One region of the Paenibacillus sp. FSL F4-0122 genome, then DNA from elsewhere that is predicted to be linked to it. Evidence: predicted binding sites of a transcription regulator. Region 1 holds the regulator's gene; each other region holds the start of a gene.

Region 1 (3,288 bases):
ATTTCACTGTGGCACACACGTTATCGCGACTGTATAAAGATAGCCGAAACGGACAGCTTCCTGCTCTGCGCCAGATCTTACAGTCGTCAGGCAGTGAAGAGGCTTCAGAATGGAGCGGAGTCATCGATCGGATCTACCCGGATCTGCTTACTGTCAAAGAAACCTGGGATGCACTCAGCGACAAGCTGTTCAGCCTTTTGCCGGAACGCAGTGATGCGGCAGCAGGGGAAGCGGGACAACTGGTTATGCGTTTGCTTCCCGCCCGTAAGCCGAAGGATTGGGATGAATTAGTTGCGCTTGAGAACACTATGAATCTGACGTTAAGCGACATCATCCGTAAGGGTGATAAAATGCTTAATGAGATGCGTGACCAGGAAAGCCAATCCTCAGCAGACAGTCTTGTTACTGATATTAGCGGTTTATTTAAGGATTTGGCTTCCATACGTGAGCAAGTAAGATTCTTTATGGGGCTGAATGACGATAATGTAGTATATTGGCTGGAGGCAAATGGAAATTACCGCAGCAAATCACTGCAGATGTATGCCGTCCCTGTGGATGTTAGCAGCCAGCTTAAAGAGTTGTTCTTCGATAAGAAAAAAAGCATCGTGCTTACCTCGGCGACGCTGTCTGTAGATAAATCTTTTCAGTTTATGATTGATAATCTCGGACTTAACGAAGCTGCGGAAGAGGGACGTCTAATGACCTCACTCCTTCCATCTCCCTTTAAGTATCGCGAGCAGGCGCTGCTAGTTATACCGCGTGATTTTCCTAGTGTGAAGGGCAGTGTGGGCGATGCTCGATTTGTCGATACACTCGTACAGTCGTTAGCAGAAGCTGCCAAAACAACACGTGGGCGGATGCTGGTTCTGTTTACTTCTTATAAAATGCTGCGTCAGGTATATGATCCGCTTAAAGAGGCTTTGGCCTCACAAGAGATTACGGTGCTTGGTCAAGGCGTGGAAGGTGGCAGCCGGAGCAAGCTGATCCGCCGCTTTCAGGACAGTGCAGCATCCGTTCTGCTGGGGACGAGCAGCTTCTGGGAAGGTGTAGATATTCCAGGTGAAGCACTGACTTGCCTGGCCATCGTGAGACTTCCGTTTCAACCACCGAATCACCCGTTGGCGGAAGCGAAGTCGGAGTTATTGCAGGCCCAGAAGAAGAATCCGTTCATGAAATTATCTGTTCCTCAAGCGGTTATTCGTTTTAAGCAGGGATTCGGAAGACTGGTTCGCACGGCGCAGGATCGCGGAATAGTTATTGTTTATGATACAAGGGTTATTGAATCTCATTACGGGAAGTATTTCCTTTATTCATTGCCTGGTCCCAAAATGGAGCATATGCTGACTGATCAAATGGTCCCCCGCATAGCGGAATGGCTAGAGGATGGCGGCGCTTCTTAAAATGCTCGTCTTCAGTTTAGCTCCTCCTTATCCTTAAGGGCGGTAAGTTACAGTACCGCCCTTAATAAGGAGAGGTATACGTTTGAATATGGATTTTCACAAGAACATTACTATTTTTAGGAGGAAAAATATGAAATCGGATAAAATATCAGAAGCCGTTGTTCGCAGACTACCTGTGTATTTGCGTTTTTTGAATGATCTCCAGAATCGCGAAATATTAACAGTTTCCTCTCAGGAACTTGGACAAAAGCTTGATCTTAATCCCGCACAGATTCGTAAGGATTTAGCGTATTTTGGTGACTTCGGCAGAAAAGGTATCGGCTATGATGTAACGTATCTTATTGAGAAAATCCGTCATATTCTGAAGCTGGATCAACAGCTTAATGTAGCTTTAGTAGGGGCAGGTAATCTCGGACATGCCTTGTCTAATTACAATGCATATCTTAAAGATACAATGAAAATCACGGCTATATTTGATTCGTACGCTCCTAAGGTTGGACGTAAGATCAACTCCCTTACTGTGCAACCAATGGATGAACTAGGCAGCACGATTCGTGAGCAAGGTATTCGCATTGCCATTATTACCGTACCTGATTCAGAAGCTCAAAATGTAGCAGATATTCTCATTTCTTCTGGGATTGAAGCGATTTTGAACTTTGCCCCTGTGATTCTGAAGACACCACCGAATATCCGGGTGCATGCAGCTGATTTTACAACTGATCTGCAAAGTCTTGCTTATTACTTGCGGGATGGAAAGGAAGAAAGCGAACATGAACAGCAATAAAACGATAATTAAGGGCGGGTATTTTCTGACTCCGGGAACGGATGAGCCGGTTCTGAGTGGATATATGACTATTGAAGATGATTTAATCACTTACATAGGAAAAGAAGAGCCTCAGATGGAAGCTGGAGTGCAAGTGGTTGATGGCAGTCGTCTGCTGTTCATGCCTGGACTTGTAAACACACATGGTCATGCGGCGATGTCTTTGCTGCGTGGATATGGAGATGATTTAGCGCTACAAGTGTGGCTTCAGGAGAAAATGTGGCCGATGGAGGAAAAGTTCACCGGTGATGATGTATACTGGGGAACCTCCTTATCTGTATTGGAAATGCTGAAGGGTGGAACTACGACCTTCCTCGATATGTATGATCATATGGACCGAGTAGCTGAGGTAGCTGAGTTATCAGGTATCCGTTCCGTATTGATGCGTGGTGTGATCGGGTTATGTCCAGAGGATGTACAGAATCACAAGCTTGCGGAAGCGATTTCTTTTGCCCGTAACTGGCATGGAAAGGCGGACGGTAGAATTACTACTATGATCTCGCCGCACGCCCCTTATACTTGCCCTCCGGACTTCCTGGTTAAGTTCGTGCAGGCAGCGCATGATCTGGATTTACCGATGCATACGCATATGTCCGAAACGAAACGTGAAGTGGAACAAAATGTGGCGGATTACGGGTTGCGTCCTGTAGCTCACTTAGAGAAGCTTGGAATGTTCACACGTCCCTCGATAGTTGCACATGGTGTTCATTTAAATGATGAAGAGATTGAGATCTTGGCTCGCCATAATGTGGGTGTCTCTCATAATCCGGGCAGTAATTTGAAGCTGGCTAGCGGAGTGGCTCGGGTTACTGATCTTCTAAAAGCTGGTGTGAAGGTGTCTCTTGGCACGGATGGCGCGGCCAGCAACAATAACTTGGATATGTTTGAAGAGATGCGGCTTGCAGCTCTCATTCATAAGGGTGTCAGCGGTGATCCAACGGCTGTTCCAGCTCCAGAAGCTCTACGTATGGCTACAGAATATGGCGCCCAGTCCATCTTTTTAAATAATGTAGGTAGACTTGCTGTTGGGATGAAAGCTGATTTCATTGCAATTGATATAGATCA
Region 2 (3,288 bases), 3.3 Mb from region 1:
CCTTAAGCTTTGAAAATACAAGATTGCTGTTAAATGTGATTCGTTATGCCGGGAATGAGTTAAAGGACACAAAGTATATTACGGATAATTTATATACAGAGTGTGCGTATTATCCAGAAAGTAAAATACTCGTCGTGATTAACAATAGCGACCAGCTTCAAAAAACTACGATTGATACAGAATATGGACAACAAACGTTGGAATTAGATCCGTTTGATACTATTATCCGAACTATTGGCGATTAATTACATTAAAAAAGCTCAAGCCAGCGGCTAACTTGCCGATGCTTGAGCTTTTTGCTGTGAGGCCTATAGTATCTAGTATCTACTTATTTTGCTTTTATGAATTCAGCAGATTTGATCCCAGCTTGACGGCCGAAAATAATGATTTCTGCAACAGAGTTGCCGCCAATCCGGTTTTGTCCGTGTAAGCCGCCTGTAACTTCACCTGCCGCAAACAGACCAGGAATAGCTTCACCATCTTTATTCAGAACTTCTGTGTTCGTATTGATCTTCACACCACCCATGGTGTAGTGAATCCCAGGAGCAATTTTAATAGCGTAGAAAGGACCAGTGGACAGGTCATTGTCCATTCCTGTAGTTCTGCCAAATTCGGCATCCTTTTTATTCTTAACCGCGCTGTTCCAAGTATCAAGCGTTGTTGCCAGCTTATCCTCTGGAACACCGATTTCTTTGGCCAAAGCTTCGATGGAATCCGCCTGAATCACGAAGCCCATTTTGTCATATTGTTCAATAGCCTTCACACGGGATTTAACACCGGAATCAAAGACCAGCGTAGCTGCTTTTTCAGGCAGTGTATTGATGGAAGCCGTTACTTTATCACGGGTATCCAATTCGTTGGTGAAGCGTGTGCCTTCACTGGAAACAAGGATAGCGCCTTCCCCACGAACAGCTTCGCCGATGAGGTAGGATTTTTCTTGCTGCACAGTCGGGTGAACTTGGATTTGATCCATATCGACGGTTGTGCCGCCGAGTTTCTCAATCATCTTGATGCCGTCTCCGGTACTGCCGATTTGGTTAGTAGTAACATAGCCTTCCAAGTCAGGTCTTACTTCGGAGATCAAATCCATATTGGCACCGAACCCGCCAGTGGTTACAACGACAGCATCTGCCGTAATTGCTTTTTCCTCTGTTTGGTTAAAGAGGACTTTAACGCCATTAACCTTGCCGTCTTTTTCGGTAATTTCTTTGACATCAGCATTCACGAAAAGTGGAATTTCTTTCTCTTGTACGTTTTTCACTAAACCTTTGACAAGGTATTGACCCACAGCAGAGCCATCTTCAGGACGGTGTGTACGTTTTTCGTTCATGCCGCCTGTAATGGTGATATTGTTCAAGCGGATTCCTATGGAATCCAGCCAATCGATCGCACTCGCGGAATTATCAACGAAGAAACGAAGCATTTCTTTGTCGTTAGTGTCATGGCCACCTTTTAATGACTCTTCATAAAATAAATCATTGCTGTCTTCAATGTTTTGTTCTTTTTGGAATTTCGTTTCAGAAGCGTTCATTCCCGAAGAGGATTTGGTTGTGTTCCCGCCGGCAACCGGCATTTTTTCCAAAATAACAGGGTTCATGCCTTTCTCTTTAGCCTCAAGCGCCGCGGACATTCCCGCACCACCCGCACCGACAATGATGATATCATATTTATCTTTTAATTGATCGAATGGTGTGTAGCTTGCTTCAGATGCCCCGGAGACGGCTTCAACTTCTTTTTTCTCGTTGTTATTACTCTTGCTCTCGTTCACCTTGTCGTTTCCATTACCGCAACCTGCAGTAACGAGCATGACAGAGAGGACGAGACTCAGAGCACCAGCTGCTTTCTTTTTCATTGTTAACCCTCCACTTTTATATTTCTCTATTAAGATGTACCAAAAGAACCCGACAAAAAAGAAAGGAAGTATCAGAGGGAGTTGGAAGTGGAGAAGCGCGCGCGTCGCTGTTATTCTCCTAACTTCAAATCTTCTACGGTTACGTCCACAGTTTCCATCGTTATTCTCTTTAGTTCATCTTCTTATTAAGTATACCATCAATCACGGCTATTAGTGAAAGTTTTCACAAATTATACAAGTCGTCTATTCTAACATAGGGTAACGAAATATTGAGCAGATTAGGCGAAAAATGGATCATAGACCTTGCAATTAGAAGGTTTTGACGTAAGATTTTCTCACTGTAGAACTGGTAACTGTCACGGATTAGTAAAGCGGTTTTTGTTCTTCTGGATTTTTAAATGGTAAAATGAGAGTATTGCCTACTAGTCAATCCGGAAAGACTAACATGAGACATAGAAACAAATTCTAATTAATAGGTGAGAATATGGAATTTAATAATGTAATAAAAGAAAAAGTAAAAGAAGATAACTATAAAGTGTTTGCTTTACTAAGCCGCTATTTGAATAATACCCCCGACTTTATTAACAAAGAAGAAATTGAAGAAATCGTAAACTGTGGTGTATCTTATGAATACGCTTTTGGTTTAATGCTGGCTGCTGCTTTTGGGTTGGATACGGTTGATAATGTTGATGATAAGGAATTGTTCAACCAATATTTTAGCAATATGCTTCATAAGCTTGATGCAAATGAATATTATGACAATCCATATTATAAAAATATCAAGATTCCTACTATAAAGATTAATAATAGTGAATTAAAATATGAAAAATATAAACCTTTTGAAGGTTTTGTTTGCAATGATATCATCCGGACAGAAGAGGGAAGACAAATTCCTCAGGTTGGTTTTTTTCAAACTGAATTCATGTTCCCGGCCGTATTAGAGAATGATAGAATCTGGATGACGATCACGCCCAATGAAATAGAAACAATGAAAGAAGCTGTAGATAAAGCGTGTGGGAATGTTCTTACGTTTGGGCTTGGGCTTGGCTATTATGCTTATATGGTTTCTGAAAAAGATAATGTTGAAAGCATAACGGTTGTTGAAAAAAATCAAGATGTCATTGATCTATTTAATAAATATGTACTGCCCCAATTCAGTAATGCTCACAAGATCAGGCTTATCCAAGCAGATGCTTTCGAATATGCAGAACAACATATGTCTAAGGAAAAATATGATTTTGTATTTACGGATTTATGGCATGATGTTTCTGATGGAATGGACATGTATTTAAAAATGAAAAAGTTTGAAAAGAAAAGCCCGGATACTGTATTTATGTACTGGATAGAACAATCTATTTTATGTTATTTGTAGTTTTGGGTTGCGTAAATCTGTTGTAGCTGACTCCGAAAGGAAGAACCATTTTTGAAAACTCCTA
Region 3 (3,288 bases), 2.0 Mb from region 1:
GCCCCCGAGTAGTTGACCCACGATCCCACCAACCGATTGAATAAGAATCACCAGTCCAGCATCTGACATGCTGCGTCCAAGCTCATCAAATACATACATCGTAACGAGCGGCCACATCAGCGCACTACCTGTTGCGTTAATTAGGCTGGCAATTAGAAATATTTTCACTTCTTTTGGATATGCCTGTAAAAACTTCATAAGTAGTGTACATCCCCTGTTATATATGTGTCATTAATTCATCCAGTATCATCCCAAAACAGGGCTATGAGCAAGCATACACATTGACGTTTTATCGTGATAAAGTACGCATGAAATCTAGAGGATAAGACGCACATATCGCATGAAATATCCCGTCTCCCTTGGGGTTCACGTCCGCAGTCCTCCCTAGTTCTAATATCTATTCTTATTTTAAAGCCGTGGCTGTCGTCCGTAAAGCAAACTAAACAAGAAGAAACTGATTCGCTTTTAGAAAGACGGGGTAATAGAGCCTAGAAACACTCCCCCTTCAAAATTCGCCGTGATCCGATTTCGTTCCCCCGAGCGCGGATAAATCACGGCGGATTTTTTGTGTCTACATAACAAAAAGCACCCCTAAAACATTAACGCCACCAATAAGGCAGACCTTGAATGTTCTATGGAGTGCTCTATAAGACGAGCTTAAGCGTGTTTTTTGACACTGCTGCCGGACATGCTATCTACGGATTGAATAGCCGTAGGTGCTTTACGCAAGTATGCCATCCAATAGGCAGCTGCGACAAATATTGCCCCACCCGTTAGATTTCCGAGCCAGACGGGAACAAAGTTAGTGAAGTATTGCCCCCATGAATAGTAACCTTCAAAAATAGCTGCTGGAATTAGGAACATGTTAGCTACAACGTGCTGGAATCCGATCGCAACAAAGGCCATCGTTGGGAACCAAATACCAAGGATTTTGCCGCTGAAGTTATCTGCTCCATAGGAGAGCCATACGGCCAGCGCAACGAGCCAGTTACAGCCGATACCCGAAACAAATGCCGGAAAGAATTCTGCATCGATTTTATGACCAGCCATATCCACCAATTTTTCTAAATACACACCCTCTGAAGTTAAACCCACCACATGACCGAAGAAATAAGCTACAAATAATGCCCCTGCCAGATTACTAATCGTAATGAGCAAAAGATTCTTCACAACTTCCCAGAAAGAAATCTTCTTAGCCATAAAAGCAAGCGGCACGGCCATCATATTCCCTGTCAGTAGTTCTCCACCTGCAAGGAGTACCATGATCAGCCCAACGGGGAAGACTGCGGCTCCGATAAAGTTAGCAATGGAACCCCATTCCTGTGGTGCGCCAGCAATGACGCGAATATCTAATAAAAACCCGAGCGCAATAAACGCTCCTCCCAAAAAGCCCAGAATAAGTACGGTACTTAGCGGATTATGAGCTTTTTTTATGCCGTTCTCTACAGTTACTTCGGCAATTTGCTGCGGTTTGCTATAAGCCATGGTTCCTATCCCCTTCATCTATTTACTTCAAATTTGTTCCTTTATGACCATTGTAGCGTGTCGTAAAACACATTAACGTGATAATTATCACTTTGAGAAAACTAAGTGAAAGTTTTCACTGACATGTCAAATTTACTGCGACCTGTGCACAAATAGAAGTTTGTGTATGACCGGCTAAGCCAGCATATCTTGTTTCGTTGGATTACATTTGAGCGTACGCAGCAGCTATCGGACACCGTTGACCCTATATGCAGCTATATCTCACTGGAGCTATACCTAACTGGAGTCATACCTCACTATAGTCATACTTCACTATCGGCATTCTATCGGACTCGGATGACTCTAATCGTAGCTTTTGAGCATATTTGGCCCACACCCGGACATTGGACCGAGATGACCCTAATCGTAACTTTTGAGCACATTTGGCTTGCTATCGGACCCCATAGTCGCTATTGGCACGAAAAACACACTAGTTTTACCTCGTTCTATGTAATAGCTGCACTGGAGTCCGAAATCACGCTCAAAAGGCGATTATTTGCTAATTAGCGGCTTCTGAGTCCGAAAAATTCTGAGGAGGGCGGTGACTCGGCACGATCGGACTCAGTTGACCTTATACGTAGCTTTTGAGCACATTTGGCTCGCTATAGGACCCCATAGTCGCTATTGGCACGAAAAACACACTAGTTGTACCTCATTCTATGTAATAGCTGCATTGGAGTCCGAAACCACGCTCAAACGGCGATTATTTGCTAATTAGCGGCTTCTGAGTCCGAAAGCTTCTGCGGGGGGCGATGACTCGGCACGATCGGACTCAGTTGACCCTATTCGTAGCTTTTGAGCACATTTGGCTCGCTATCGGACCCCATAGTCGCTATTAGCACCAAAAACACACTAGTTGTACCTCATTCTATGTAATAGCTGCACTGGAGTCCGAAATCACGCTCAAACGGCGATTATTTGCTATATAGCGGCTTCTGAGTCTGGAAAATTCTGAGGTGGGCGGTGACTCCGCACGATCGGACTCAGTTGACCTTATACGTAGCTTTTGAGCACATTTGATTCGCTATCGGACCCCATAGTCGCTATTGGCACGAAAAACACACTGTTTGTACCCCATTCTATGTAATAGCTGCACTGGAGTCCGAAATCACGCTCAAACGGCAATTATTTGCTAATTAGCGGCTTCTGAGTCCGAAAGCTTCTGCAGAGGGCGATGACTCGGCACGATCGGACTCAGTTGACCCTATTCGTAGCTTTTGAGCACATTTGGCTCGCTATCGGACCCCATAGTCGCTATTAGCACCAAAAACACACTAGTTGTAACTCATTCTATGTAATAGCTGCATTGGAGTCCGAAACCACGCTCAAACGGCGATTATTTGCTAATTAGCGGCTTCTGAGTCCGAAATCTTCTGCGGAGGGCGGTGACTTACCACGATCGGACTCAGTTGACCTTATACGTAGCTTTTGAGCATATTTGGCTTGCTACCATCACCGAAGCCATTGGATTGCATCTACCCAAGCAGCTATTCAGCACCTAACAAAAAAAGCAGCGATCCTCCCGTAACAGGAGGATCGCTGCTTCTCAAGCTTTATAAGGTTGTCTTTTTCGTCGATAAATCACTCAGGAACAACGTCCCTTTTTAAACCGTTACAGCCTCTTTGCTTGGTACTGTTGTCGGCAGCGCTTGAAGACCTACTGTATTCAGGAAGTTCCAAGGTTTGTTGTAATGCGGTTGGAAGAAGAAATCGATAAAGGCAAGTTGGTCGATTGTCATTTGATTTTGAATACATACAGACACT

What was found. The regulator Rex, encoded in region 1, represses fermentation and respiration genes when NADH is low (regulators of the CRP and FNR family bind a similar motif). The targets are predictions, from matches to a motif close to TTGTGAAATATTTCACAA.
Region 2: a site for Rex is predicted at 2,064-2,081, ahead of MHH49_RS06195 (flavocytochrome c). Genes of this name have one in related genera too.
Region 3: a site for Rex is predicted at 1,589-1,606, ahead of MHH49_RS11585 (formate/nitrite transporter family protein). Genes of this name have one in related genera too.

What each region holds. Positions count from the first base shown of each region.
Region 1 is NZ_JBBODI010000001.1:4,753,796-4,757,083, forward strand. It holds gene dinG (ATP-dependent DNA helicase DinG) at 1-1,400, shown strand, start outside; gene MHH49_RS20655 (redox-sensing transcriptional repressor Rex) at 1,531-2,184, shown strand; gene MHH49_RS20660 (amidohydrolase) at 2,171-3,288, shown strand, end outside.
Region 2 is NZ_JBBODI010000001.1:1,465,384-1,468,671, reverse strand. It holds gene gnpA (1,3-beta-galactosyl-N-acetylhexosamine phosphorylase) at 1-245, shown strand, start outside; gene MHH49_RS06195 (flavocytochrome c) at 329-1,852, opposite strand; gene MHH49_RS06190 (spermine/spermidine synthase domain-containing protein) at 2,337-3,224, shown strand.
Region 3 is NZ_JBBODI010000001.1:2,711,047-2,714,334, reverse strand. It holds gene MHH49_RS11590 (MFS transporter) at 1-198, opposite strand, end outside; gene MHH49_RS11585 (formate/nitrite transporter family protein) at 658-1,485, opposite strand; gene MHH49_RS11580 (FAD-dependent oxidoreductase) at 3,129-3,288, opposite strand, start outside.